Regions from separate parts of the uncultured Sphingopyxis sp. genome, predicted to be linked through region 1. Evidence: predicted binding sites of a transcription regulator. Region 1 holds the regulator's gene; the other holds the start of a gene.
The links. Region 1 encodes LexA, which represses DNA repair genes until DNA is damaged. Its sites were predicted from a motif close to GTTCCNCNCTTGTTCT; they were not measured.
Positions count from the first base shown of each region.

Region 2: radA (DNA repair protein RadA) is a predicted target of LexA. The motif match lies at 10,691-10,706, and genes of this name have one in related genera.

Region 1 is NZ_LT598653.1:2,272,211-2,287,023, forward strand. It holds gene prsK (XrtA/PEP-CTERM system histidine kinase PrsK) at 1-1,043, shown strand, start outside; gene prsR (PEP-CTERM-box response regulator transcription factor) at 1,040-2,416, shown strand; gene QZL87_RS10485 (tetratricopeptide repeat protein) at 2,417-4,264, shown strand; gene QZL87_RS10490 (aminodeoxychorismate/anthranilate synthase component II) at 4,421-5,011, shown strand; gene trpD (anthranilate phosphoribosyltransferase) at 5,008-6,006, shown strand; gene trpC (indole-3-glycerol phosphate synthase TrpC) at 6,003-6,788, shown strand; gene moaC (cyclic pyranopterin monophosphate synthase MoaC) at 7,103-7,576, shown strand; gene QZL87_RS10510 (molybdopterin molybdotransferase MoeA) at 7,573-8,763, shown strand; gene lexA (transcriptional repressor LexA) at 8,828-9,511, shown strand; gene QZL87_RS10520 (ComEC/Rec2 family competence protein) at 9,465-11,624, opposite strand; gene gltX (glutamate--tRNA ligase) at 11,684-13,150, shown strand; gene QZL87_RS10530 (citrate synthase) at 13,190-14,473, shown strand; gene QZL87_RS10535 (NnrU family protein) at 14,623-14,813, opposite strand, start outside.
Region 2 is NZ_LT598653.1:2,981,116-2,995,928, forward strand. It holds gene QZL87_RS13860 (M48 family metalloprotease) at 1-344, opposite strand, end outside; gene QZL87_RS13865 (acetyl-CoA carboxylase carboxyltransferase subunit alpha) at 582-1,529, opposite strand; gene QZL87_RS13870 (tyrosine recombinase) at 1,669-2,571, opposite strand; gene QZL87_RS13875 (hypothetical protein) at 2,721-4,532, opposite strand; gene QZL87_RS13880 (shikimate kinase) at 4,672-5,250, shown strand; gene aroB (3-dehydroquinate synthase) at 5,238-6,347, shown strand; gene QZL87_RS13890 (cation:proton antiporter) at 6,465-8,270, opposite strand; gene QZL87_RS13895 (iron-sulfur cluster assembly scaffold protein) at 8,333-8,761, opposite strand; gene QZL87_RS13900 (CvpA family protein) at 8,758-9,303, opposite strand; gene radA (DNA repair protein RadA) at 9,314-10,675, opposite strand; gene fsa (fructose-6-phosphate aldolase) at 10,893-11,543, shown strand; gene QZL87_RS13915 (crotonase/enoyl-CoA hydratase family protein) at 11,736-12,530, shown strand; gene QZL87_RS13920 (acetyl-CoA acetyltransferase) at 12,535-14,028, shown strand; gene QZL87_RS13925 (aldehyde dehydrogenase family protein) at 14,139-14,813, opposite strand, start outside.

The sequences.
Region 1 (14,813 bases):
TCGCCGAGCAATGGCATTGGCCGGGCGGCATGGGCGAAGAGGCCGTCCTGCCGCTGCGATCGGCCTTCATGTTGCAGGAGACGCGGCATATCGTCGATCTCGACGCCGAGCGCCGCGGACGGGGAAGCGCGGATCTGGCGCTTCCCGACTGGCTTATCGCCGACGCGCGTGCGTGGGTAGTCGTTCCTGTGCTGCATTTCCAGCGGATGATCGCGATCGCGGTGCTGCACCGCCCCCCGGTGTCGCGCGCGCTCGACTGGGAAGACCTCGACGTGCTGCGCATTGCGGGGCAGCAGGCGGCGAGCTATCTCGCCGAATCGCAGAGCCAGCAGGCCTTGTCGGAGGCGCGGCGTTTCGACGAGTTCAACCGCCGCTTCGCCTTCATCATGCACGACATCAAGAATCTGGCGAGCCAATTGTCGCTGCTCGCGCGCAATGCCGAGCGCCACGCCGACAAGCCCGCGTTTCGCGCCGACATGACGCAGACGCTGAAGATTTCGGCGGGGCGGCTCAGCGACCTGCTCGTCCGGCTGTCGCCGCGCGAGCGCGGGCCCGCGGCCGAGCCCGGGCGCACGCTGGTCGAGCCGGTGCTGAACGAGGTCGCGGCGGAAATGCGGCCGCGCCGCGCTCTGTTCGTCGGATGCCAGGCCGGCCTGTCGGCGTGGGCCGAGGCCGGCGCGGTCCGCCAGATCGTCCAGCATCTGGTGGCGAACGCGATCGACGCGTCGGCGCCCGACACACCGGTGCAGGTCGTCGCGGTCGCCGAACAGGAGCGCGTGCGCATCGACGTGATCGATCAGGGCTGCGGCATGACGCGCGACTTCATCCGCGACGAGCTGTTCAAGCCCTTCGTGTCGACGAAGGACGGCGGCTTCGGGCTCGGCGCGTTCGAGGCGCTCCGACTCGCGCAGGCGATGGGCGGCGCGATCGAAGTGGCGAGCGAGCCGGGCAAGGGCAGCAATTTCACGCTGTGGCTGCCGCTCGCCGATGCGCGCGCCGCGGCCGGGAGCGATGCGCGAGTGATGAAAGCAGGAACGAAATGAGCGAGGGCGGGACCGGTTTGCGCACATTGCTGGTGGTCGAGGACGACGCCGGGCTGCAGGCGCAGCTCAAATGGGCCTATGAGGATTATCGCGTGCTCGTCGCCGGCGACCATGATGCCGCGATCGAACTGCTGCGCGCCGAGGAGCCCGAGGTGGTGACGCTCGACCTCGGCCTGCCGCCCGATCCCGACGGGACGCGCGAGGGGTTCCGGACGCTCAAGGCGATCCTCGAGGCCAAGCCCGACACCAAGGTCATCGTCGTGTCGGGGCATGGCGAGCGCGCGAGCGCGCTGACCGCGATCGCGAGCGGGGCGTGGGATTTCTATCAGAAGCCGATCGACATCGACGAACTGGGGCTAATCGTCGCGCGCGCCTTTCACGTCCGCGAACTCGAAGTCGAAAATGCGCGGCTGGCGAGCCAGGGCGCGGGCGACAATCGCGTGCTCGGCGGGATGATCACCGGCGCGCCCGAAATGCAGAAGGTCGCGCGCACGATCGAGCGCGTCGCGAACCTCGACGTGTCGGTGATGCTGCTCGGCGCGAGCGGCACCGGCAAGGAATTGCTCGCGCGCGGGCTGCACGAGGCGAGCGGACGCCGCGACGGCGCCTTCGTCGCGATCAACTGCGCCGCGATCCCCGAGAATCTGCTCGAAAGCGAGCTGTTCGGGCATGAAAAAGGCGCCTTCACCGGCGCGGTGAAGACGACCGAGGGCAAGATCGAGCTCGCGCACGGCGGCACGCTCTTCCTCGATGAGGTCGGCGACATTCCGCTGCCCTTGCAGGTCAAGCTGCTGCGCTTCCTTCAGGAACGCACGATCGAACGGATCGGCGGCCGCAAGGCGATCCCGGTCGATACCCGCATCGTCTGCGCGACGCACCGCGATCTCGATGCGATGATCGCCGGGCAGAGCTTTCGCGACGATCTTTATTACCGGCTCGCCGAGATGGTGGTGAAAATCCCTTCGCTCGCCGAGCGGCCGGGCGACGCGGTGCTGCTCGCGCGCCATTTCCTCCACCAATATGCGCCCGAGATGAACCCCGGCGTACGCGGTTTCGCGCCCGACGCTTTGCAGGCGATCGACGAGGCGCGCTGGCCGGGCAATGTCCGCGAGCTTGAAAACCGCATCAAGCGCGCCGTTATCATGGCCGACGGCAAGCTGGTGATGCGCGAGGACCTCGACATGGCGGGCGGCGGTGAAGCGGGCGAAGAGGCATGGCTCAACCTGCGCAGCGCGCGCGAGGCCGCCGACCGCGTCGCGATCCGCCGCGCGATGACGCAAAGCGAGGGCAATATTTCGCTCGCGGCGAAATTGCTCGGGATCAGCCGGCCGACGCTCTACGACCTGCTCAAACAATATCGGATGCAGGGCTGAATGACCTTGCGCCGCGTCTGGACCGGCGCGCCGCTCGTGGCGGCGCTGCTGCTCGCGGCGTGCGGCGGCGGCGGACCGGACACGCCGCGCCAGGCCGATGAACAGCGCCGCGCGGCGTTGCAGGCGGCGATCGCCGACGATCCGGGCGACATCGCAAGTCGCGTCATGCTGGCGCGCGTCGCGATCCGGCTCGGCGACGGGGTCGGGGCCGAGGCGGCGGTGAAGGACGCGCTCGGCGCCGGCGCGAACGACGAGGCGCTGCGCCCGCTGCTCGCCCGCGCCTATGCGATGCAGGGCGAGAGCGCACGCGCGCTCGCGGCGCTCGACGCGGGGCCGGTCATCCCCGAGATGATGGGCGAGGCAGCGTGGGTCGCGGGCGACGTCCACCTTGCGAACGGCGACCTCGGCGCGGCGCGCGAGGCCTATGACCGGGCGGTGCATGAACTGCCGCGCAGCGCGGCCCTGTGGGTCGATGTCGCGCGCTTTCGCGAGGCCAATGCCGACACGCTCGGCGCGCGCGACGCGGTCGATTATGCGATCGAGCTCGACAGGTCGAACAGCGCCGCGCTGGCGTTCAAGGCGAATCTCGTGCGCGGCCAGGAGGGACTGGAGGCCTCGCTCGGCTGGTATGCCGATGCGCTCGCCGCCGATCCCGACAATGCGAACGCGCTGATCGATCAGGCCGCGACGCTCGGCGATCTCGGCCGCTATCGCGACATGCTGGCGGCGCTGCGCCATGCGGCGACGATCGTGCCGCGCGATCCGCGGCTTTTCTATCTCCAGGCGGTGCTCGCGGCGCGCGCGGACAATTATGCGCTCGCGCGCAGCCTGCTCCAGCGCACGCGCGGCGAACTCGACGAACAGCCGTCCTTCATGCTGTTGAGCGCCATCGTCGAGCTGGAACTGGGCGGCGAGGCGGTCGCGGCGACGTGGGCGGACCGGCTGCTCGCCGATCAGCCGCATAATTTCACCGCGCGCCGCATCCTCGCCGCCGCCGAATGGGCCGATGGCGATGCGGGCGCCGCGCGCGAGGCGCTGCAGCCGCTCGTCCGCCGCCCCGACGCCGACAGCTGGTCGCTGATCCTCGCATCGCGCGCGGCCGCCGAACTGGGGCGGGGCATGGAATCGGCCGATTATCTGGGACGCGCGGCCGCGCTGAGTCCCGGCGAAGCCGTGCCCTTCGCGGTCGATGACGATTATGCGCTGGTGGCGATGGCGGCCGACGCCGCGCCGCTCGATCCGGCCAAGGCGATTCCGGCGATCGCCGCCGAGCTTGCGAGCGGCAACAGCGCGCGCGCGATCGCCCGCGCGGCGCGGCTGCGCGACGCGAACCGCGGCGTCGCCGACGCGCATATCCTGCTCGGCGACGCGGCGCTCGCGGGCGGGCGGTTCGCCCTCGCGGTCGAGGCGTTTCGCGCCGCGCGCGCGATCGACGCGGGCGAGCGCACGACGCTGCGCCTCGCCAACGCGCTCTACCGCGCGGGCGACGTCGCCGGATCGGGCGCCGCTATTCTGGCGCTGCGCGACGGGCAGCCGTCGAGCATCGCCGCCGACCGGCTCGCCGGGCATCTCGCGATGGACCTCGAACATTGGGACCGGGCGATCGCGCATTTCGAGCGCGTGCGGCGGCGGATCGGCGACCGCGACGTCGTGACCTTGCGCGAACTGGCGCGCGCCTGGGCGGCGAAGGGCGACGATGCGCGCGCGCTGCTGCTGATCGACCGCGCCTATCGGTTGCAGCCGCTGAATGCGGGAATCATGGAATTTTACGCCGGGCTGCTCGACAAGCGCGGAAGACAGCAGGCCGCGGCGGATTTGCGCGACAAGGCGGCGCAGATCGGGCGATAGACGATATAACCGCTCCACCTGATTCCCGTCATCCCGGCGAAGGCCGGGATCTCGCCGATGAGATTTCGACCTTCCCCGGCCAACGAAGCTGGGTTTGCGGCTTCACAAGCTTCTATCCCTTCCCCAACCCCAGCAAAGCGGTTAGTGCGCCCTCCCATGATCCTCGTCATCGACAATTATGACAGCTTCACCTTCAACCTCGTTCACTATCTGATCGAGCTCGGCGCCGACGTGCGCGTCGAACGCAACGACGCGCTCACCGCGGCAGAGGCCCTTGGCTCAGGCGCCGACGCGATCCTGATCTCGCCCGGCCCCTGCACGCCGAACGAGGCGGGCATCAGCCTCGACCTCGTCGCCGCCTGCGCCGACGCGCGGCGTCCGTTGCTCGGCGTCTGCCTCGGCCATCAGGCGATCGGGCAGCATTTCGGCGGCACCGTCCAGCGCGGCCATCTGATGCACGGCAAGACCTCGCCCGTCTGCCACGACGGCAGCGGGCTTTACGCGGGCCTGCCCTCGCCCTTTCAGGCGACGCGCTACCACAGCCTCGAGGTCGTCGACATTCCCGCCGATCTCGTCATCAACGCGACGAGCGACGACGGCGCGGTCATGGGTTTCCGCCACGCCGATCTGCCGATCCACGGCGTCCAGTTCCATCCCGAGAGCATCGCGACCGAGCACGGCCACGCGATGCTCGCCAATTTCCTGAAGATCGCGGGGCTGCCGGCGGGCGAGCGCAAGGCGGCATGAGCCGCTTCGGTCCCTTCCCCGACCCCTCGGCGCTGCTCGATCACGACGAGGCGGCCGATGCATTCGCGACGATGCTCGACGGCGGCGCGAGCGACGAGCAGGTCACCCAATTTCTGATCGCGCTGTCCGACCGCGGCGAAACGATGGTCGAAATCGCCGCCGCGGCCGAAGCGATGCGCGACCGGCTGATCCCCATAAACGCCCCCGCGGGCGCGATCGACGTCTGCGGCACCGGCGGCGACGGCCATCATACGCTCAACGTCTCGACCGCGGTGTCGATCGTCGTCGCGGCGTGTGAGGTTCCGGTTGCAAAGCACGGAAACCGCGCTGCTTCTTCGAAATCGGGCGCCGCCGATACGCTGGAGGCGCTCGGCCTCGACATGGAGCGCGCCGACCGCATGGCCGAGGAGCAGCTCGCCGACCTCGGCATCTGCTTCCTCTTCGCGGGCACGCGCCATCCGGCGATGAAGCGCATCATGCCGATCCGCAAGGCGATCGGGCGGCGGACGATTTTCAACCTGATGGGCCCGCTCGCCAATCCGGCGCGCGTCACGCGCCAGCTCGTCGGCATCGCCCGCCCCGCCTATGTCCCCGTCTATGCCGAGGCGCTCCACCGGCTCGGCACCGACCATTCGCGCGTCATCTCGGGCGACGAGGGGCTCGACGAACTGTCGCTCGCGGGCGGCAACGAGGTCGCAGTGGTGACACCCGAGGGCGTAAGGATGCAGCGCAGCATTGCCGCCGACGCGGGCTTGCCGACGCGCTCGCTCGCCGAAATCCGCGGCGGCGACGCCGAATATAACGCCAGGGCGCTCCGCGGCTTGCTGCAGGGCGAGCCCGGCGCCTATCGCGACGCGGTGCTCTACAACGCCGCCGAGGCGCTCGTCGTCGCGGGCGCCGCCGCGACCTTGCTCGAAGGCGTCGAGGAAGCCGCCGAGGCGATCGACAAGGGCCTCGCCAACGCGCTGCTCAATTGCTGGATCGCCTATAAATGAACAAGCTAACCCAGATACTTGCGACCAAGGCCGAAGAAGTCGCCGAGCGCCGTGCGCTACGCTCCGTCTCCGATCTCGATGCGATCGACGCCGGCGCGGTTCGCGGTTTCACGAAGGCGCTTCAGGCGAAGATCGACGCCGGCGGCTTCGGGCTGATCGCCGAAATCAAGAAAGCATCGCCGTCCAAGGGATTGATAAGGGAGGATTTCAACCCTCCGGACCACGCCCGCGCCTATGCGGTGCACGGAGCGGCCTGCCTGTCGGTGCTGACCGACGCGTCATATTTTCAGGGGCATGAGGATTATCTCGTCGCCGCGCGCGCCGCCTGCCCCCTCCCCGTGCTCCGCAAGGATTTCATGGTCGACCCGTGGCAGGTCGCCGAAGCCCGCGCGATCGGCGCCGACGCGATCCTGATCATCGTCGCCGCGCTCGACGACGGCCCGATGCGCGAGATCGAGGCCGCGGCGCTCGAACGCGGCATGGACGTGCTGGTCGAGGTTCACGACGAAGCCGAACTCGACCGCGCGCTCTCGCGGCTCGAATCGCGCCTGATCGGCGTCAACAACCGCGACCTCAGAAGCTTCGAAACCGACCTCGCCGTCACCGAACGCCTCGCGAAGCTTGTCCCGCCGGGCACTTTGCTCGTCGGCGAAAGCGGCATCGCGAGCCACGCCGACTGTCAAAGACTGGCGGAAAGCGGCGTCAAAGCCTTCCTCGTCGGCGAAAGCCTGATGCGCCAGAACGACGTCACGGCGGCAACCAGGGCGCTGCTGGAAGGCTGACGGGCGATTTCCGCTTTGGGGTGGGGAGTTGCCGTTCTCTACCTTCGTCATTCCCGCGAAAGCGGGAACCCAGTGCGGGATCAGCCTACGCACGCTCTGGGTCCCCGCTTTCGCGGGGATGACAATGTAAGAGGCCGCAATCGGTCGGTCTCAGACATTCGTCATCCCGGACCTGATCCGGGATCCATTCTTCCGACGCCCGTGCGAATGGACCCCGGATCAAGTCCGGGGTGACGATAATCGTTAAAGCAACTACCAGCCCGCCCCCCATCCCCCTTGCCTTTCGCCCGCCGCCTTGCTTCCGTCCTCCGGCAATGACACCCAAACCGACTCATCTCGACGCGACCGGCACCGCGCACATGGTCGACGTCGGCGCCAAGCCCGCGACGCAGCGCCGCGCCGTCGCGGGCGGCCGCATCGCCATGTCACCCGAGGCCCTCGAAGCGATCCGCAACGGCAACGCTCCCAAGGGCGACGTGCTCTCGACCGCGCGCATCGCCGGGATCATGGCGGCGAAGCGCACCGCCGACCTCATCCCGCTCTGCCACGCGCTCGCGCTGACCAAGATCGGCGTCGATTTCGCGTGGGAAGACAAGGGTATCGCGGTTACTGCCGTCGCGCAGACGACGGGGCCGACGGGGGTCGAGATGGAGGCGCTCACCGCCGCGTCGGTCGCGCTCCTCACCCTTTACGACATGGCGAAGGCGCTCGACCGCGCGATGGTGCTCGGCGACATCCGCCTCCTCGAAAAAAGCGGCGGCCGCTCGGGCGACTGGCGCGCCGAATGAGCGGCCTGCTCGCCGTCGAGGAGGCGCAGGCGCGGCTCCTCGCGCTACGCGAACCGCTCGGCAGCGAGAATATCGCCTTTTCCGAATCGCCTGGACGCCATCTTTCGGACAATGTCGTCGCGCTGCGCGACCAGCCCGAAGCACCGCTTTCCGCCATGGACGGCTATGCGATCCGCTTCGACGACCTGCCCGGCCCGTGGACCGTTATCGGCGAAAGCGCCGCGGGCGCCGCGCCCGGCCGCAGCGTGGGCCCCGGCGAAGCGATGCGTATCTTCGCCGGCGCGCTGCTCCCCCCCGGTGCCGACACGGTCATCGTGCAGGAGGATGTCGCGCGCGATGGCGACGCGCTGACGCTGACGCGCGACGGCCCCGGCGCGCGCGGACGCCATGTCCGGCCCCGCGCGGCCGATTTCGCCGCCGGCGATTGCCTGCTGCCCGCGGGCACGCGCCTGACCCCCGGCGCCATCGCGGCGGCGGCGATGAGCGGCGCGGGCCAGCTCGCCGTCGGCCGCCGCCCGCGCGTCGCGATCGTCACGACCGGCGACGAACTCGTCCCGCCCGGACGCCCGCTCGCGCCCGGCCGCATCCCCGACAGCAACGGCGTCATGCTCGCCGCGATGCTCGCCGGAGAAGCCGCCGCGCCCGTCCTGCCCCTTCATGCCCCCGACGACCGCGCGAAGCTCGCGAACATTCTCAAGGAGTTGGCACGACGTCACGACGTCATCGTCACCGTCGGCGGCGCGTCGGTCGGCGATCACGACCATGTCCGCGGCGCGCTCGACGACGCTGGCGGGCGGCTCGATTTCTGGAAGATCGCGATGAAGCCCGGAAAGCCGCTGATCGCCGGAACGCTCGGCGACGCGGTGCTGCTCGGCCTGCCCGGCAATCCCTCCTCGGCCTTCGTCACCGCGACCTTGTTCCTGCTGCCGCTCGTCCGCCACCTCGCCGGGGCGGCCGATCCGCTGCCCGCGGTGCATCGCGCACCGCTCGCCGCGCCGCTCGGCGAGGGCGGGACACGCCGCGACTATCTGCGCGCGCGACTCGAAAGCGGCCGGCTGATCCCCATGATCGGGCAGGAAAGCGGCCGCACGCTGCCGCTCGCCTCGGCCAATGCGCTGCTGATCCGCGACATCGGCGCCCGCGCGCGCGCGGCCGGCGCGGCAGCGGACTATATCGTCATCGCTTGACAAGTTCCGATTTGTTCCACTATCGTTCTCCCTATGTCCGATATGGCATCATGGAGAACGACCGATGTTGACCGCGAAGCAGCATGAACTGCTCCACTTCATCCAGCAGCGCCTCGACGCGAGCGGCATTTCGCCCTCGTTCGAGGAGATGAAGGAGGCGCTCGGCCTCAAGTCGAAATCGGGCATCCACCGGCTGATAAGTGCCTTGGAAGAAAGGGGTTTTCTCCGCCGCCTACCCAACCGCGCCCGCGCGCTCGAGGTGCTCAAGGTGCCCGAAGCGGCGAAGCCCGCCGTGCGCAACGATCGCGACAATATCGTCCCGCTGCGCAAGAGCCCGCCCGCGATGCGGCCGATCGCGGCGAACGACATCGTCGAAGTGCCGCTGCACGGCAAGATCGCCGCGGGCGTGCCGATCGAGGCGTTCGAAGATCACAACAATCTCGCCGTCCCCGCCGCGCTGCTCGGCTCGGGCGAACATTATGCGCTCGAAGTGTCGGGCGATTCGATGGTCGAGGCGGGCATCTTCGACGGCGACTATGCGCTGATCCAGAAGGCGAGCACCGCGCGCGAGGGCGACATCGTCGTCGCGCTCGTCGACGGACAGGATGCGACGCTCAAATATTTCCGCCGCGAAGGCCAGATGATCCGGCTCGATCCCGCCAACAGCGCCTATGAACCGCAACGCTACCCCGCCGAGCGCGTCATCGTGCAAGGGCGGCTGTCGGGACTGCTTCGTCGTTACCACTAAGCTGCTGCGGCCGGCGCCACGGATGCTCGTCGCCCGCTTTCAGCGTGGCGACGGCTTCCGGCGCTTCGCCCAGATAGATTGCCAGCCCGCCGGTTTCGGCAAGGCTGTCGCGGTCGATCGTCATCCAGCGCCCCGTGCATTCGCGCGGTAGCCAGCGGTCGCTGATCACGACGTCGGCGGCGGCGCACGCAGCGGCCATGTCGGCGCCCTCGATCCGGTCGCGCCCGCGCGAGGCGAGGACGATCCGCCGCGCCACGCCCTCGCCCTGCGCCCAGCGGCAGAAATCGCGATTGCACTCGACATGATCGAGGTCGGCGAGCGCCAGAAGCGGCGCATCGACCCCCGCCGCCTCGGCAACCGTATCGCGAACATAATCGCCCGCCCGGTCGCGCAGCAGCGCATAGCCGCCATCGGGCAGTGCGGCGGCGATATGCCGCCCGTCGCCGGTGACGAGCAGGCCGGGGCGCGGCGCGGCGAGCAGCGCCGCCATCCCGACCGCCAGCGGTACCGCCCCCGCCCGGCGCCAGCGCGTCTGCCATAACAATATCCACAGCCCGCCGAAGACCGCGAGCGCAAAGCCCCAAGGCGGAAAGCTCGGCAGCGTCGCAACCGCGCCCGGCGCCTCGGCGACGCCATGCGCCAGCGCGATCAGTGCGCGCAACGCCTGCTCGGCAATCCACCACAAAGGCGCGCCGAGGCCGACGCTGTCGAAGAGCAAGGCGAGCGCCTCGAACGGCATGATGACGAAGGTCGTGAGCGGGATCGCGACGACATTGGCGAGCGCGCCGTAGAGTCCCGCCTTGTGGAAATGGAACAGCGCGATCGGCGCCAATGCGACCTCGACGACGAGCCCGGTGATCAGCAATCCGGCCACGCCGCGTCCCAGCCGGAACAACCACGGCTCCTCGCGGCGCGCCATGAACGCCTGCATCCGCCGGCTCTCATGAAGCGCGATGATCGCCGTTACCGCCGCGAAGCTCAGCTGAAAGCTCGGGCCCGCCAGCGCCTCGGGCCGCCAGACCAGCACGATCAGCGCCCCCGCGGCAACGAGCCGCAGCGTCAGCGCCTCGCGCCCCATCAGCAAGGCGGCGAGCACGAGCAGCGCGGCGATGAACGATCGCAGCGTCGGCACCTCGGCTCCCGCGAGCCATGTATAGCCCCCGCCCGCAAGCGCCCCCGTCGCCGCCGCGAGCGGCAGGACAATGCCCGCGAGCGCGAGCCGCGGGCTCAGCGCAAGCAGCCGCATCGCGGCGAGCATCGCAAAAGTGACGACCGCGGTGACGTGCAGCCCACTGATCGACAGCAAATGCGCCAGCCCGCTGCGGCGCATCGCCTCCTCGTCGGCCTCGGAAATCGCGCCGCGATCGCCGGTGACGAGCGCGGCCGCGATGCCCCCCGCCGACCCTTCGATCTGCCCATGGATATGCGCGCTCGGCCGCACACGCACCGACGGCCGCGCCGTGCCGCGCCCCGGCGCGCGCGCAACCTCGCCGAGCACCGTCCCGACCGCACCGATGCCGTCGAACCAGGCGCGCTGCGCGAAATCATAGCCGCCGGGCAGGCTCGCGACCGGCGGCGGCATCAGCCGCGCACGAACCCCGATCGCCTCGCCCTCGGCGAGGCCCGCCGCCTGCTCGCCGCGCAGCGTCAGGCGCACGCGCGGCGGCAGGTCGCTCCGCCGCTGCGGCAGAGCGAGAATGCGAATCTTCCCTTTTGCGGGCAGCGGCTCGACGCGTTCGACGATCGCCGAAAATTCGGTCGTCGCCGGCGCAGCCAGCACCGGGGCGGCGACCCAGACCGCGCGCAGCCAGACGAGCAAAAGCCCCGCGGCGACCATCCCGCACCCCGCGATCATCATGCGCCCGAGCCGGCGATGCCAGCCGATCAGCCATCCGGCGAGCGCCCCGCCCGCCAGTACCAGCAGCCCCCCGATCCAGTGCATCGCCGCGGGCAGCGCGAACCAGGCGCCGATTCCCGCCCCCAGCGCGACGGGCAGCCACAGGCCGATCCGCTCACGCTCGGCCTCCAGCCGCGCCTCGATCGCGTCGAGGGCGCGACTGCCGAAGCGAGCCGGCGCCCCTGCAATGGGCGTTTGAAGCTGCCCTGTCGCCATGCTAGGGGCACCCCCGATCCCCGCCCAACCGGGCGGCAAAGTGAGTGAAAGAGGCCCCGGTGGCAACCGAAAACCAAAGCATCTCGGCCGAAGCGACGCCTGAAGCGACGGGCACCGACGTCGTGACCCGCTTCGCCCCCTCGCCGACCGGCTATCTGCATATCGGCGGCGCGCGTACCGCGCTGTTCAACTGGCTCTTCGCGCGCCACCATGGCGGCAAGTTCCTGCTCCGCATCGAGGACACCGACCGCGCGCGCTCGACCGACGCCGCGATCGACGCGATTCTCGACGGCATGCAATGGCTCGATCTCGATTGGGACGGCGAGACGGTGTTCCAGTTCGCGCGCGCGCCGCGTCACGCCGAGGTCGCGCACGAGCTGCTCGCGAAGGGCGAGGCCTATCGCTGCTACCTCACGCAGGACGAACTCGCCGCGATGCGCGCCGAGGCGCAGGAGAAGCGCCAGCCCTTCCGCGTGCGCAGCCCGTGGCGCGACCGCGATGACGGCGACCCCGCGGCGCCGCACGTCATCCGCCTGCGCGCGCCGCAGGACGGCGCGGTGACGATCGCCGACAAGGTGCAGGGCGAGGTCACCGTCCAGAACGCCGAGCTCGACGATTTCATCCTGCTGCGGAGCGACGGCACGCCGACCTATATGCTCAGCGTCGTCGTCGACGATAACGACATGGGCGTCACCCACGTGATCCGCGGCGACGACCATCTCAACAACGCCTTCCGCCAACTCGCGCTTCTGCGTGCGATGAACTGGCGCGAGCCCGTCTATGCCCATGTCCCGCTGATCCACGGCGCCGACGGCGCGAAGCTGTCGAAACGCCACGGCGCGCTCGGCGTCGACGCCTATCGCGACGAGATGGGCTATCTGCCCGAAGCAGTGAACAATTATCTCCTCCGCCTCGGCTGGGGGCATGGCGACGACGAAATCATCAGCCGTAGCCAAGCGGTCGAGTGGTTCGACCTCGACCATGTCGGCCGCTCGCCGTCGCGTTTCGATTTCAAGAAGCTCGAGAATCTCAACGGCCATTATCTGCGCGAAGCCGACGACGCGCGCCTCGCCCGTCTCGTCGCCCCGCGCGTCGAAAAGCTGGTCGGCCGCGCGCTCGACGGCCTCGACCGCGACCTGCTGACGCGCGCGATGGACGCGCTCAAACCGCGCGCCAAGACGCTGGGTGAAATCGCCGACGGCGCGACCTTCCTCTTCCATGGCGATCCGTTGCCGGTGGACGAAAAGGCGGCCGAGGTGCTAAAGGCCTCGCCCGAAGGCCTGCTGGCCGCCGTGACACAGCGGCTGCGCGGGCTCGACGACTGGACGACAGAAGAGCTGGATGCCGCCGTGCGCGCAGAGGCCGAAGCCGCCGGACTGGGGCTCGGCAAGCTGGCACAACCCTTGCGCGCGGCGCTAACCGGCCGAACCGTTTCCCCGGGAATTTTCGACGTGCTGCTGTTGCTCGGACGCGATGTCAGTCTGGCGCGACTTGACGCAGCGCAACATTATCCGGCAGGGGCGTAGCCACTCAACTCTCCCCGCCGTCAGAACAGGGAACAAAATATGACCGACACCGCAAAAATCACGCTGGGCGACAAGACCGTCGACAGCCCTGTCCTGTCGGGCACCGTCGGCCCCGACGTCGTCGACATCCGCAAATTCTACGCCCAGACCGGCGCCTTCACCTACGACCCCGGCTTCACCTCGACCGCGAGCTGCGAATCGCAGATCACCTATATCGACGGCGACGAAGGCGTGCTTCTCCACCGCGGTTACGCGATCGGCGACCTCGCCGAACATTCGAGCTTCATGGAGGTCTGCTACCTCCTCCTCAACGGCGAACTGCCGAACGCCGACGAACTCGCGAAATTCGACAACACGATCACACGCCATACGATGCTGCACGAGCAGCTCGCGACCTTCTACCGCGGCTTCCGCCGCGACGCGCACCCGATGGCCGTCATGTGCGGCGTCGTCGGCGCCCTCAGCGCCTTCTATCACGACTCGACCGAGATCCACGATCCGCACCAGCGCATGGTCGCGAGCCACCGGCTGATCGCGAAGATGCCGACGATCGCGGCGATGGCGTATAAATATTCGGTCGGCCAGCCCTTCGTCTATCCGCGCAACGACCTCAGCTACACGGGCAATTTCCTGCGCATGACCTTCGGCGTTCCGGCGGAGGAATATGAGGTCGTTCCCGCCGTCGAGCGCGCGCTCGACCGCATCTTCATTCTCCACGCCGATCACGAACAGAATGCGTCGACCTCGACCGTCCGCCTCGCGGGTTCGTCGGGCGCCAATCCCTTCGCGTGCATCGCGGCGGGCATCGCCTGCCTCTGGGGCCCCGCGCACGGCGGCGCGAACGAGGCCGCGCTCAATATGCTGCGCGAAATCGGACGCCCCGAGCGCATCCCCGAATATATCGCGCGCGCGAAGGACAAGGACGATCCGTTCCGCCTGATGGGCTTCGGCCACCGCGTCTACAAGAATTACGACCCCCGCGCGACCGTGATGCAGAAGACGGTGCGCGAAGTGTTCGACGCGCTCAAGGTCAACGATCCGGTTTTCGAGGTCGCGCTGCAGCTCGAGGAAATGGCGCTGAGCGATCCCTATTTCATCGAAAAGAAGCTGTTCCCCAACGTCGATTTCTATTCGGGGGTGATCCTGTCGGCGATCGGTTTCCCGACGACGATGTTCACCGCGCTCTTCGCGCTCGCCCGCACCGTCGGCTGGGTCGCGCAGTGGAACGAGATGATCTCGGACCCCGCGCAGAAGATCGGCCGCCCACGCCAGCTCTACACCGGCCCGGCGCAGCGCCCGTTCGTGCCCGTCGACAAGCGCTGAGGCGATCCCTCAAGGAAACAACAAAAGGGGTCGCACTGCGGCCCCTTTTTTTAGCCAAGCGGGAAGCCCTCCAATATGCCAACGGCGCCCGCGTAAACCGACGGCGGCCCCCGCCTTCGCGGGGGCGGCGGATTGAAAAGACGCCCCGTCTACCCCACCCAGCGCCAGATGCCCGCGACCATATACCCGAGCGCCCCGTGCGCCCAAGTCGCGGCCGCCCACAGGACGATCCCCCCAAACAGCGCATGCCCGCGCGGAATCGTCTCGCGCCACGGCGCCGCGCCCGCGAGCTGCCGCGCATAGGGGACGAAGCTCGTCCGCGCCGCCCATCCGCGCCACG
Region 2 (14,813 bases), 710 kb from region 1:
TCGTGTCCTAGCACGCCGGCCAGCTCGGCCTCGTCGTTCATCAGCGCCATCAGCTGGCGCGTGACATAGACATAGCCGCCGGGGATCGCGAAGGCGTTGTTCACCGGCGAGTTGAGCAAAGTGACGGTGAAATCGCTGGGCGAGCGCGACAGGCCCGATTGCACCGCGATATTCTGCCCGACGCGGTTCACATAGGCCGCCTGCGGCCCCTTATATGCGCCGCCGAATTCCTGGAGCAATTGCGGGTGCGCCTCGTCGCCCTGCTTGCGCTCGGCGGGCGAAATATTCGTCTGGGTCTTGATCGCTTTCAGCTGCGCATCGGCGGGGCTGCTGCCCCCCGTCATCGCGCAGCCCGCCAGAATCAATGCCAGCGCCGTCATCGTCATCCGGGCCATCAACGCGCCTCCCTGTCTTACCGTCATTCAACAAACCCGCTCGTGCCGAGCTTGTCGAAGCACCGTCCTTTCTTCAGCCGAGGCAAAGAGAATGGACAGCCCTTCGACAAGCGCAGGGCGAACGGTGGATAAAAATAGCCATAGCTGGAAAGGAAACGCCAGCCTGCGCTTTTCGGTTCCGGCCGGTCAGGCCCGTCCCATCGCGAGAAATTTTTCCTCGCGCGCGGCGAGCAAAGTGTCGCGCGGCAATCCTGTCAGCGCGCCCAGTTCCTGCTCGATCGCATCGCCCAGCGACGCGATCGCGACGTCGGGCGCGCGGTGCGCGCCGCCGACGGGTTCGGGGACGATCCGGTCGATGACCTTGAGGCCGAGCAGGTCCTGTGCCGACATCTTCATCGCCGCGGCGGCGTCGGCCGCCTTGTCCGACGTGCGCCACAGGATCGAGGCGCAGCCCTCGGGCGAGATCACCGAATAGACGGCATGTTCGAACATCAGCACGCGGTTCGCCGCGGCAAGCGCGATCGCGCCGCCCGAACCGCCCTCGCCGACCACCGCCGCGACCATCGGCACGCCGAGCGCGAGGCATTGCTCGGTCGAGCGCGCGATCGCCTCGGCCTGCCCGCGCTCCTCGGCCTGGATGCCAGGAAAGGCGCCCGAGGTGTCGACCAGCGTCACCACCGGCAAGCCGAAGCGGTCGGCGAGCTGCATCAGGCGGATCGCCTTGCGATAGCCTTCGGGCTTCGCCATGCCGAAATTATGCTTCATGCGCGACGGGATGTCGTCGCCCTTTTCATGACCGATCACCATCACCCGGCGCCCGCGAAAGCGCGCGAGCCCGCCGAGGATCGCCTGGTCGTCGCCGAAATTACGATCGCCCGCCAGCGGCATCCAGTCGTCGAACAGGCCGGCGACATAATGTTTGAAATGCGGACGGTCGGGATGCCGCGCGACCTGCGTCTTCTGCCACGGCGTCAGCTTGGCATAGATTTCGCGCAGCAGTTTCGAGGACTTGTCCTCCAGCCGCGCAATGTCGTTGTCGATGTTGAGCGACGGATCGTCACCCATTTCGCGCAATTCGGCAATCTGCCGATCGAGCGCGGCGACCTGTTTTTCGAAGTCCAGAAAGGCTGTCATGCGGAGTCGCTAGGACGAAGGCCGAGCGAGGTCAACGTCTGCCAAAAGGAGAATCCGTCGGCCCCACGAAGGCGGGGGCCGTAATCGGCCTTGCGCTATTTCTCCAGCGGCCCCCGCCTTCGCGGGGCCGACGTTCTTCCTATGCGCCATCTCCATCGACGCCCATCCGCGCCAGCGGGTGCCGCCTGTTGACCAGCTCGACGAGGCGGCGACTATCGACATGCGTGTAAATCTCGGTCGTCGCGATGTCGGCATGGCCGAGCATCAGTTGCAGCGCACGCAGATCGGCGCCGCCCTCCAGAAGGTGCGTCGCAAAGGCATGGCGCAGCACATGCGGACTGATCGCGGCCGGATCGATCCCGGCGCGCGCGGCGAGTTCGCGCAGCATCTGGAACAGCCGCACGCGCGAGATATGCGCCTTGCCCGACGGGAAGAGCCAGGGCGATCCGTCGGCGAGCAGCGGCAGCCAGCGATCGAACGCCGCGCGCGCGCGTTCGGACAAGGGCACCAGCCGTTCCTTGTCGCCCTTGCCGCGGATGATCAGATATTCGCGCTCGCCCGCCACGGCGCGGCGCGGAAGCGATACGAGTTCGCTCGCGCGGAGCCCCGATCCATAGAGGAGTTCGAGCAATAGCAGCATCCGCACCGCGCTCGCGGGCGGCGCTTCCCCCGAAGCCTCCTCGCCCGCTCGCTCGAACAACCGCTCGACATCGGCGTGCGTCAGGATGCGCGGCAACGGCCGCCGCGTCGCGGGCCTCGCGATGTCGAGCGCCGGATTGTCCGCCCGCTCGCCCTCGTCCAGCAGGAAAGCGAAGAACTGCCGCAACGCCGACAATTTGCGCGCCGCGCTGCTTGCGGCAAGCGACCGGTAATCCGCCATCAATTTGCGCAAGGCCGCAGCATCGGCGTCGCCGAGCGGGCCTTTGACCCACTCTGCCGCCTGTTCGAGGTCGCGGCGATAGGCCGCCAGCGTGTTGCGTGACGCCCCGCGCTCGGCCGCCATCATTTCCAGAAAGCGGCCGATTAAAGCGGCGTCAGACATTGACGAAAGCGGCGCCAGCCCGCTCCCCCTCCCGGCCTCCCCAACGATAGTAGCCTATGGGAGGCCGGCCCCTCCGGCGAAAATGTCCCCCGGACATTTTCTCGCACGAAGGACGGGAGCGGGCTGGCGCCGCATCCTTCAAAAGAAACTCAGACACGCACCAGGGCTTCGGCGGCGATCATCCGCGCTTCGGACGGCAAGCCGACCTCGCGCAGCGCGCGGACGATATGATAGAGGTGATAGGGCGGCACTTTCGACCATTCGCCCTGCATCCCTGCGGCCGCCAGCAACGCCACCATGCCCGGCTCGCGCCGCTCGGCCGCCGCCATGATCGCGCGCGTCCAGCGCGTCTGCCTGCTCAGATCGACGTCGAGGTCGCGCGCCGCCGACGCCGCGTCATTCGCATCGAGCCGCCCGAGGCCGGCCAGCCCCGCGAGCAGGAATTTCGAGCGCAGCGTGCCGGCGCTGTCGTCATCGTCCGAAAACCGCTCGACCGCATCCGCGCTCATCCCGCTGAGCGCCCGCGGCGAACCGACCGCGAGCACGCCCCATGCCCGGCTGCCGACCGACACGGCCGGAACCCACGCGAGCGCATTCGCGTCATAACCACCCGCGAGCATCGACCCCAAAAGCTGCCACGGATCGCCGCCAGTTTCGGTGTTCGGCGAAAGCGCGGCGGCGGCGCGCGCGGTCGCGACCATCGCGGCATAGCTTTGCGCCGCGCTGCCGCCCGCGCCCCACAATTGCTCCATCGCGGCATAGCGCTCGGCGCCGGTGGCGAGCGAAAAGGCACCACGAAGCTGATCGGTCTGCGCCGCGAGCGCCTCGCCGGGCTCTTCCTCGCTCGCCGCCGCGCTCAGCAGCGACACATAGGCCTCGCTCGACAGCACGCCGCGCGCCGCCGCCTCGGGCGCCGCGGCGATGCGGTCCGCCATGTCGGTCATCGGCGCGAGGACCGCCCAGCCCTTCATATAATAGGGCGCCGAAGTCCGCAGCGCCTCGGGAACCTCGACCGCGGTTGCGGTCGCCATGCCGAAGCGCCAGCTCGTCAGCCGGTCGATATTGTCCCATTCGATCGTCGTCGAGCGCCGCCCCGCGCCGGTCGCGCCGAGCACGCGTTCGGCGAGCAATATGTCGAAGTTCGAAATCCTGCCGCTCGACCGCACGCGGCTGACGGCCCAGCCGGCCGGCCCGGCTTCGCCCGACAGGCCCGCGCAAATCGCGGCCGACAGGCGCCACGCCTGCTCGTCGCCATGCGCGAGTCCTGCGGGCACATAGGGGCACATGCCCGCCGGATCGGCGTTGGCGAGATAGACCTGCTGCGCCGCGGCGACGAGCCGCGGGCTCGCGCGGTCATAGTCGACCGACTGGACGATCCGGCGCGCGGTGATCGATTCGCCCATGCGCAGCAGCAGCGACGCACGCTCGGCCGCCAGGTCCGCACCGTTGATCGTCGACGGCGTGTCGATCGCCGAGGCGAGCGCGCGGCGGAGCAATATCTGGCCCCAGCGCGACGCGAGCCGGCCGCTCGTCTTGCGCATGATCGCCGCGGCATATTGGCCGCGAACCCCGAAGGCGTCGGGGGCGAGTCCCCCGGTCTCGGGGGTGAGCGGGCCGATGCGGGTGAGCAGGCGGCGCGCGCCGGGCGGCAGGTCATATTTCAGCCCGCCCGTCTGGGCCTCTTCGCCTTCCTCGCCATCCTCGCCTTCGTCGGCCGGCGCGTCGACATTGGTCGTGCCGAGCGTCGGCGCGACGGGCGGCGGAGCTGTGCCGTTGGCCGGCGCGGGGGTTGGCGTGGGGGTCGCGCTCGGCGTCGGCGACGGGCGCGGCGCGGGCGCCTCCGCCGGGTTGCCAAACCCTTCGGGCAACAGCGATTCCTGCGCGATCGCGGGCAGCACCAATATGGCGGCGAGCGCCGTGGCCGACAGGCCCAACGTCAGCGACAGCGTCTTTTCCTTCATCGCGTCGCGCCTTCGGCCATCTTGTCGGTCACATTCACCTCAATCATTCCGGCCCGCGCAATATCCCATGCCCGCCGTTCGTCCCATATCGCGCAAAACCATTGTTCCGCGCCGCACGGGCGGTATAGCCGCGCGCACCATGTCGCGAAACCCGAAAAGCCCCTTGCCAGCCATCGCCGCGTCGATCCGCGACCGGTCGATCGTGCTCGTCGGGCTGATGGGGTCGGGGAAATCAACGATCGGCCGCCGCCTCGCGCAGCGGCTGGGCATGCGCTTCGCCGACGCCGACGACGAGATCGAACGCGCCGCCGGCATGACGATTTCCGACATTTTCGCGCGCTTCGGCGAGGCGCATTTTCGCGATGGCGAGCGCCGCGTGATCGCGCGCCTGCTGGCCGGAAAGCCGATGGTGCTCGCGACCGGCGGCGGCGCCTTCATCAACGAGGAGACGCGCGCGCTGATCCTGCAGGACAGCCTCTGCATCTGGCTCGACGCCGACATCCCGACCCTCGTCGACCGCGTCGGGCGCCGCAGCCACCGCCCGCTTTTGAAGGACCGCGATCCGGGCGAGGTGCTGCGCGAACTGGCGGCAGTCCGCAACCCCATCTACGCCGAGGCGCATCTGCGCGTCAGTTCGGCAAGCACGCCGCACGACCATACGGTGCGCGCGATCCTGGAGGCCCTGTCAAAATGGGAAGATCCGCAATGGAAGAGCTGACCGTCGAGCTGGGCGCTCGCAGCTATCCGATCCTGATCGGCGACGGGCTGATCCGCGCAATCGGCACGCATGTCGCGCCGCTGCTGAAGCGCCCGCGGACGATGATCGTCACCGACGCCCATGTCGCCGACCATTATTTGACCCCGCTCGGCACGTCGCTGGCGATGGAGAATATCTCCTTTTCCTCCTTCGTCCTCGACCCCGGCGAAGGCACGAAAAGCTGGGCGGGGCTCGCGCGGCTCACCGAATGGCTGATCGGCGAAGGCGTCGAGCGCGGCGACCATGTCATTGCGCTGGGAGGAGGCGTGATCGGCGATCTCGTCGGCTTCGCGTGCAGCATCGTCAAGCGCGGCTGCCATTTCATCCAGGTCCCGACCACCTTGCTCGCGCAGGTCGACAGCAGCGTCGGCGGCAAGACCGCGATCAACGTGCCGGCCGGCAAGAATCTCATCGGCGCCTTCCACCAGCCCGCGATGGTCGTGATCGATCCCACGACGCTCGAAACGCTGCCGCGCCGCGAACTCGGCGCTGGCTATGCCGAGGTCGTCAAATATGGGCTGATCGACGATGCCGACTTTTTCGCCTGGTGCGAAGCGAACGGCGCAGCCTTGCTCGCGGGCGACAGCGCAGCCCGCCACAAGGCGATTGCGCACAGCGTCGCGGCCAAAGCCCGCATCGTCGCCGCCGACGAACGCGAGACGCAGGATATTCGCGCGCTGCTCAACCTCGGCCACAGCTTCGGCCACGCGCTCGAGGCGGAGACCGGCTATTCGGACCGGCTGCTCCACGGCGAGGCGGTCGCGGCGGGGATGGTGCTCGCGCATCAATTCTCGGCCGCGAACGGCCTTTGCTCCGCCGCCGATGCCGAGCGGGTGCGTGCGCATCTCGCCAGCGTCGATCTGCCGCACAGCCTCGCGAGCGCGGGCGTGAACACGCCCGGCGCCGAACTCGCCGCGCATATGGCGCATGACAAGAAAGTGCGCGGCGGCAAGCTGCCGCTGATCCTGACGCGCGGCATCGGGCAAAGCTTCGTCACCGACGAACATGGCCTCGACGCCGTCGCGGCCTTTCTGGACGGTGCGGGCAGAGTGGGCTGACGACCCAAAAATGGACGTCGCCCCCGCGAAGGCGGGGGCGACGGCTATAGGAACGGCAGCTCTCCACCCCAAAGCGGCCATCCCCTGCTCACCTGTCGCAGCGCCCGGCGATGCCTTTCAGCCCATTACCTCATCCTCGTCGCGGACCGCTTTCGCTGCCTGCCGCTTGCGGCGGAATTTTTCGAGCACGCTGTCGGCCTCGCGCCCGCCGCCCGGCTTGAAACGGTGGTCCATGCCCGCAGACAGGTCGCCCTCGTCGAGCTGCGCCTGCAGCCGCGTGTCGTCGAGGTGGCGCAGGGTCGCCTCGACGTCGTCCATCTCGGCCGGATCGACACCCAGATGGCGAAGCGCCGTCAACCCCATCGCGATCGAGCTTTCGAAGACTTCGCGGATGACGCCGTCGACGCCCGATCCGTCGATCGCAAGCAATTGTCGCCTGTCGAACACCCGCATCAATATCTTCGCGTTCGGGAACGCCTCGACGATCGGCTTCATCGCGTCGGCGTCGACCGACGCGTCATCCATGCAGAAGATGATCAGCCGCGCCTCCTCGCCCCCCGCCCGGCGGAGCAGATCGATCCGCAGCCCGTCGCCGAAATAGACCTTGGTGTCGAAGCGACTCGACAGCTCGATCTGGCTCGGCTTCTTGTCGATCAGCGTGACCGAGCAGGCGACGCCGTGCAGCATTTGCGCCACGATCTGCCCGAACCGCCCATATCCGACGACGATCGCCGATCCCCGCGGCGCATCGGCGGGATCGTCGAGCACCGGCGCGTCGGTTTCGGGCGCGAATTCCAGGTTGCGCGCGAACAGCATCAGAAAGGGCGTGGAGATCATCGACAAGGTGACGACGGCGCTGAACAGGCTCGCGGCTTCGGGCTGGATGAGCATCGCGTCGGCGGCCTGCGCGAAGAGCAGGAAACCGAACTCGCCGCCCTGGCTCAGGAGCAGGCCAAGGCCGAGCGCCGCTTTCCAGGGCTTGCCGAAAAGGCGGATGATCACGGTGAGGACCGAAAATTTGACGGCGACCAGTCCCGCCGCGAGCACGAGCACCAGCATCGGCCGCTCGATGACCGCGCCGACGTCGAGCACCATGCCGACGGCGAGGAAAAAGAGGCCGAGCAGGATCAGACGAAAGGGCTCGATGTCCGATTCGATCTCGTGCCGATAGGGCGAATCGGCGAGCATCACGCCCGCAACGAAGGCGCCGAGCGCGGTCGAGACGTGCAGGCTGTGCATCAGCGCCGCGCTCGCCAGCACGGTGAGCAGGCCGACGACGACGAACAATTCGCGCTCGCCATAGCGGCCGATGACCCGGAGCAGCGGATTGACGACGAAGCGGCCCGCCAGCACCAGCACGACGATCGCCCACAGCGTGAAAAAGGCCATCTGCCAGCCCGACGGCGCCGCGGGGTTGGCGGGCGCGCGCGACAGGGCGGCGATGATCGTGATCATCGGAACGATCGCGAGATCCTGGAAGAGGAGGATCGAAAAGGCCTTTTCGCCGAAAGGCGAATTGATCCGCCCCGAGCTTTTGAGCCCCGGCAGCACCTGCGCGGTCGACGACAGCGCGAGCGGCAGGCCGAGCGCGAGCGAAGCCGCGGGACTGAACCCCAGCGTCAAATGGATGAGCGCGGTGAGCACCAGCCCGGTCGCCACGACCTGCACCATGCCGATCCCGAAGATCGCGCGGCGCATCTGCCACAGCCGGCGCGGCGACAGCTCGAGCCCGACGAGGAAGAGCAGGAAGGCGATGCCGAGCTCGGCGAAGGCCAGCTTCGATTCGCCGCCGCCGACCAGACCGAGCCCGTGCGGCCCGACGATCGCGCCGGCGATGAGATAGCCCAGCACGGCGCCGAGGCCGAGCCGGCGGAAAATCAGCACGAACAGGGTCGCGACGCCGAGCAGGATCGCGCCTTCCATCAGCGCGGTGTCGGTCGCCGTCTCGGCCGCTTCGGATGCCGCCGCGGTAAGCGCGAGCAGCGTCACGCCGCCGCCGCCCGCTCCTCGAGCGCCGCGATCGCGGCATCGAAGGGCAGCAGGATCGCCCCCTGACGCGCGGGATAATCGCGCGCGGGAGCGAGCAGGTCGAAGCCCGGCCAGTCGGGCCGCTCGCCCTCGCCCGCGAACCAGCCCGCTATCCGCTCGCGCGCGGCGCGGATTTCGGCGAGCCCCCGCCCCCGCGCGTGACGCGCGAGCAGCGCGGCCGACGCCTGGCCGAGCGCGCAGGCTTCGACATGCAGGCCGACGCGCGTCACGCGGCCCGCATCGTCGGTGTCGAGATCGAGGATGATCGCGCTGCCGCACAGCGGCGCCCGCTTGCTGACACGGTGCCGCGCATCGTCGAGCGGCAGATAGTCGGCGGTCGCGACCGCCAGCGCCAATATGTCGCGATTATAGAGCGGCGCGCTCATGATGCGTCGTCCTTCGCGGCTTCGGTTTCGGCCTCGCGCGCCTCGGCGCGCCGTTCGGCGATCACCTTGCTCATCGCCGCGCTCGTCGCGTTGAGCGCCGGATAGGTGCGGCTGCCCGTCATCCACGCCGGGCGCTGCGCATTGCCATAGCCGATGTCGTAGAGCAAAGTCACGATCATGAAGCCGATCGTCGCGATCAGCAGGCCCTTCACCGCGCCGAAGCCCGCGCCGAGCCCGCGGTCGAACCCGCCGACGAGTGACGCGCGGCTGCGCTGTCCCATCGCGCGCGATCCCCAATTGGCGAGCGCGAACACGCCCCCGAACAGCAGCACGAACGCCAGCATCGCCGCGCCGCCCTCACCCCCGACCCAGCCCGCGAGCAGGTCGGTGACCAGCGGATGAAAGAAACGCACAGCCGCGATTGCGAGGACCCACGCCAGCAGCGTCGTCACTTCCTGCACCAGGCCGCGCGAAAAACCGAGCACCGCGCCGCCGCCGACGAGCGTCAGCACGATGATATCCAGAGCCGTCAGACTTCCCATTTCCCGGTCGCTAGTCGCGCCCGAGCATCAGGTCAACGAGTTCGCCGAGCCGGCCGAAACCGGTAACCGAAATCCCGCCGACGCCCTTCATCCCCTGCGGCCCCCATCCACGCGAAAAACCGAGCTTCGCCGCTTCGCGGAGACGCAGGGCGTCGTGCGCCACCTGCCGCACCTCGCCCGACAGCGACAGTTCGCCGAAGACGATCGCATCGGCGGGCACCGGCCGCTCGCTGAATGCCGAGATCAGCGCCGCGGCGACCGCGAGGTCGGCGGCGGGATCGGTGAGGCGATAGCCGCCCGCGATGTTGAGATAGACTTCGGCGGCGCCCATCTGGAGCCCGCAGCGCGCTTCGAGCACCGCGAGCACCATCGCCAGCCGCCCGCTGTCCCAACCGACGACGGCGCGGCGCGGTGTCGCCCCGCTCGCGAGGCGGACGGTCAGCGCCTGCACCTCGACCAGCACCGGCCGCGTGCCTTCGAGCGCCGGAAACACCACCGACCCCGGCACGTCGCGGCTGCGGTCGGTCAGGAACAGGCTCGACGGATTGGCAACCTCGCCCAGCCCCTCCTCGCCCATCGCGAACACCCCGATCTCGTCGGTGCCGCCGAAGCGGTTCTTCACTGCGCGCAGGATGCGGTATTGGTGGCTGCGCTCGCCCTCGAACGCGAGCACGGTGTCGACCATATGTTCGAGCACGCGCGGTCCCGCGATCGTCCCGTCCTTCGTCACATGGCCGACGAGCACGATCGCGGCGTCGCTGTCCTTGGCATAGCGGATCAGTTCCTGCGCGCTCGCGCGCACCTGGCTCACCGTTCCCGGCGCGCTGTCGATCAGGTCGCTGTGCATCGTCTGGATCGAATCGATCACGACGAAATCGGCATCGCGCCCGTCGAGCGTCGCCAATATGTCGCGCACCGACGTCGCGCTCGCGAGCGCAACCGGCGCCTGGCCGAGCCCCAGCCGCTGCGCGCGCAGCCGCACCTGCGCCGCCGCCTCCTCGCCGCTGATATAGACGACCGACTTGCCCGATTTCGCGAGCCGCCCCGCCGCCTGCAGCAGCAAGGTTGACTTGCCGATCCCCGGGTCGCCGCCGATCAGCGTCGCCGACCCCGCGACGAAGCCGCCGCCCAATGCGCGGTCGAACTCGGCAATCCCGCACAGCATCCGCTCGGGCATCCGGCTGTCGGCATCGAGCGTTTCGAGCGCGATCGTGCGCCCGCCGCGGCTGAGGTCGTGCTTCGCCGAAAAGACGGTCTCCGCCGCCTCCTCGACCAGCGTGTTCCATTCGCCGCAGTCGGCGCACTGCCCCTGCCAGCGGTACGAGACGCCCCCGCAATTCTGGCAGACATATTGACGCTTCGCTTTTGCCATAGCCGGCGCTTAAACGGAACAAACAAAGAACTCCAGCCCTTTCCACCCTCGTCATTGCGAGGAGCGTAGCGACGCGGCAATCCAGGGCGGCGTACACCGCTCTGGATTGCTTCGCTCCGCTCGCAATGACGAACGGAGGGTGGCGGTTCAGTTTTCGCGCGCGTTGCTCTAGGGGAGCAGCAATCCCGAATCACCTTCCCACAGGAAAGCCCATCCCATGAAATTCTTCGCCGACACCGCCGAAATCGCCGACATTCAGGAACTCGCCGCGACCGGCCTGCTCGACGGCGTCACCACCAACCCGTCGCTGATCGCCAAGTCGGGCCGCGACTTCAAGGAAGTGACGAAGGAAATCTGCGCCATCGTCGATGGCCCCGTCTCGGCCGAGGTTGTCGCGCTCGACCATGCGACGATGATGAAGGAGGCCGAAATCCTCCGCAAGATCGCCGACAATGTCTGCATCAAGGTGCCGCTGACGATCGACGGCCTCAAGACGTGCAAGGCGCTGACCGGCGACGGCACGATGGTCAACGTCACGCTCTGCTTCTCGGCGACGCAGGCTTTGCTCGCCGCCAAGGCCGGCGCGACTTTCGTCTCGCCCTTCGTCGGCCGCCACGACGACAATGGCTTCGACGGCATGCAACTGATTTCGGATATCCGCCTGATCTACGACAATTATGGTTTCGCGACCGAAATCCTCGTCGCGAGCGTGCGCCACGGCATCCACGTCCTCGAAGCCGCCAAGATCGGCGCCGACGTGATGACCGCGCCGCCGTCGGTGATCAAGGGGCTGTTCAAGCATGTCCTGACCGAAAAGGGCATCGAAGGCTTCCTCGCCGACTGGGCGAAGACCGGGCAGTCGATCTGATCCGGCCGAAATAGAATAGCTGTGCGTCCCCGCGAAGGCGGGGACCCATCTCCTGCCGGTTCAAAATAGCACCGACCGGTGATGGGCTCCCGCCTTCGCGGGAGCACAGGGCTTGTTTGAGTACCGTCACCCTTTACAGTTGACGTAAACGTCAACCTCCCGCGATACTCGCCCGAAAGGGAGAGATTCGCGATGACCGACACCACCATCCTCACCGAACGCCGCGGCCACATCCTGATCGTCACGATCAACCGGCCCGAGGCGCGCAACGCGGTCAATGCCGCGGTCCATATCGGCGTCGGCTCCGCGCTCGAAGAGGCCGAGAACGACCCCGAGATCCGCGCCGTCGTCATCACCGGCGCGGGCGACAAGAGCTTCTGCGCGGGCGCCGACCTCGTCGCGCTGTCGCGCGGCGAGAGCCTCTACCCCGATGATCCGGCGCAGCAGGCGTGGGGTTTCGCAGGCATGGTGTCGCACCCGATCTCGAAGCCGATCATCGCAGCGGTCAACGGCTTCGCCTTTGGCGGCGGGTGCGAAATCGCGCTGATGAGCGACATCATCGTCGCCGCCGATCATGCGCAATTCGGGCTGCCCGAGGTCAAGGTCGGGCTGTTCGCCGCGGCGGGCGGCGCCTTCCGCCTCGCGCAGCAGTTACCGAGGAAACTCGCGATGGAATATATGCTGACCGGCGACCCGATCCCCGCCGCGCGCGCCGCCGAATATGGCCTCGTCAACCATGTCGTTCCGCTCGCCGATCTGATGCCGACGGCGCTGGCACTTGCCGAAAAGATCGCCGCCAACGCGCCGCTGTCGGTGCAGGCGTCGAAGCGCGTCGCGCTCGGCATCGAGCAGGGCCGCATCGCCGCCGACGCGCCCTATTGGGAACATAATACGCGCGAGCGCGCTGTCCTGATGCGCAGCGAAGACGCGCGCGAAGGCCCGCTGGCTTTCGCGCAAAAGCGCAAGCCCGAATGGAAAGCGCGTTGACATGATGACCGATCCCGAACGCATCCCCGTCATCATCGGCGTCGGGCAGGTCAACGATCGCCCCGACGATCCCGACGCGGGACTCGATTCGCTCGGACTGATGGTCGCGGCGCTGAAAGTCGCTGCCGACGATGCAGGCGTGCTACTCGCCGACATCGACAGCCTCGCGATCGTCGACCAGATCAGCTTCCACCACCTCGGCAAGCTCTGCGAGCCGCTCGCCGCTGCGATCGGCGCGAGCCCCGCGATCAACTATCAGTCCGCCGCGCCGCACGGCGACACCCCGGTGCGCCTGCTCAACGAGGCGGCGAACCGCATCGGCGCGGGCGAAATCAAACTCGCCGCGATCGTCGGCGGCGAAGCCCTGCGCACCGCCGCCGGCCGCGCCGCCAAGGCCGCGAGCGGCGAGGACAAAAGCTACAATGCGGTGCGCAAGGTCGCGACGCGGCGCGAGCCCAATTATGCGCAAAGCCATGGCCTCGCCGCGCCGGTCGACGTCTATCCGCTCTACGAGAATGCGACGCGCGCCGCATGGGGCGAAAGCCTCGAGGATGCGCAGTTCGAAAGCGCCGAAATCTGGTCGCGCTTTTCGGAAGTCGCCGCGGCGAACGACGGCGCGTGGATCAGGAAACCAGCCTCGCCCGCCGACATCCTCCGCATCGACGAGCGCAACCGCCCGATCGCCTTCCCCTATTCGAAGCTGATGGTCGCCAATTCGTCGGTGAATCAGGGGGCGGGCTTTATCGTCGCCAGCCTCGCCGAAGCGCGGCGGCGCGGGATCGCCGAGGAGCGGCTGATCTACGTCGGCATGGGCGCCGCCGCGAAGGAACCCGCGAGCATCCTCCACCGCGACCGCTACGACGGCAGCGTCAGCATGGAAACGTCGATCACCCGCACGCTCGAACTCAACGGCATGACCGCCGGTGATTTCGACTGCGTCGAACTCTACAGCTGCTTTCCCTGCGTGCCCAAGATGGCGCGGCGCATCCTCGGCTGGCCGTGGGATCGCCCCGCGAGCGTGTTCGGCGGGCTGACCTTCGGCGGCGGCCCGATCGCCAATTATATGAGCCACGCGATCGTCTCGATGGTCGAGAAACTGCGCAACGAGGGCCGCACCGGCTTCCTCTTCGCCAACGGCGGCTTCGCGACCGACAATCATTGCATCGTGCTGGCGAAGGAGCCGATCGCGGCGGCGAGCTTCCCGCAGGATTTCGACTATCAGGCCGAAGCCGAAGCGAAGCGCGGGGCGGTGCCCGAGCTGATCGAGGATTATGCCGGGGCGGCGACGATCGAGAGCTATACCGTGTTCTACGGGCGCGACGGTGCGCCGAAAGCGGGGGTGGTCGTCGCGCGCACGCCGGAAGGCAAGCGCACGCTCGCGCATGTCGATGTGAGCGACGCCGCGATGCTGGCCTTCCTGACCGACGGCAAGGTGGAGCCGGTTGGCACCGAGGGTCGGATCGTCGCATTGGACGAAGGCTATGGCTGGCGCGCGTAAGCCTCTCCCCTCCCGCCTGCGGGAGGGGTCGGGGGAGGGGCTGTTTCAATATCGAGGTGCGCGAGAGCTACACGCCCTCCCCTAACCCCTCCCGCAAGCGGGAGGGGAACTCAGACCTCGAAACTCACCCCCTGCGCCAGCGGCAGCGCGTCCGAATAATTCACCGTGTTCGTCGCGCGGCGCATATAGGCTTTCCAGCTGTCCGATCCCGACTCGCGCCCGCCGCCCGTCTCCTTCTCGCCGCCGAACGCCCCGCCGATTTCCGCGCCGCTCGTCCCCAGATTGACGTTGGCGATCCCGCAGTCGCTCGCGGCGAGAAAGCGTTCGGCCTCGCGCATGTCGGTCGTGAAGATCGCCGACGACAGGCCCGCCGCGACATCATTATGCTGCTCGATCGCCGCGTCGAGATCGTCATAGCGCATGACATAGAGGATCGGCGCGAACGTCTCCTCCAGCACAGGCCCGATCTGCGCGGGCATCTCGACGAGCGCGGGCCGGACATAGAAGCTTTCGCCCTCGCCCACCCGCTCGCCGCCATGCACGACGCCGCCCGCCGCTCTGGCAGCCGCCAGCGCCCCCTGCATCATCTCATAGGCCGCGCGGTCGATCAGCGGCCCGACGAGCACCTCGCCCGCCAGCGGATTGCCGACGCCGACGCTGGCATAGGCGGCCTTCAGCCTTTCGACGAAGCCGTCATAAATGCCGTCGTGCAGGAACAGGCGCCGCGTCGTCGTGCAACGCTGCCCCGCGGTCCCCATCGCCCCGAATGCGACGCCGCGTAGCGC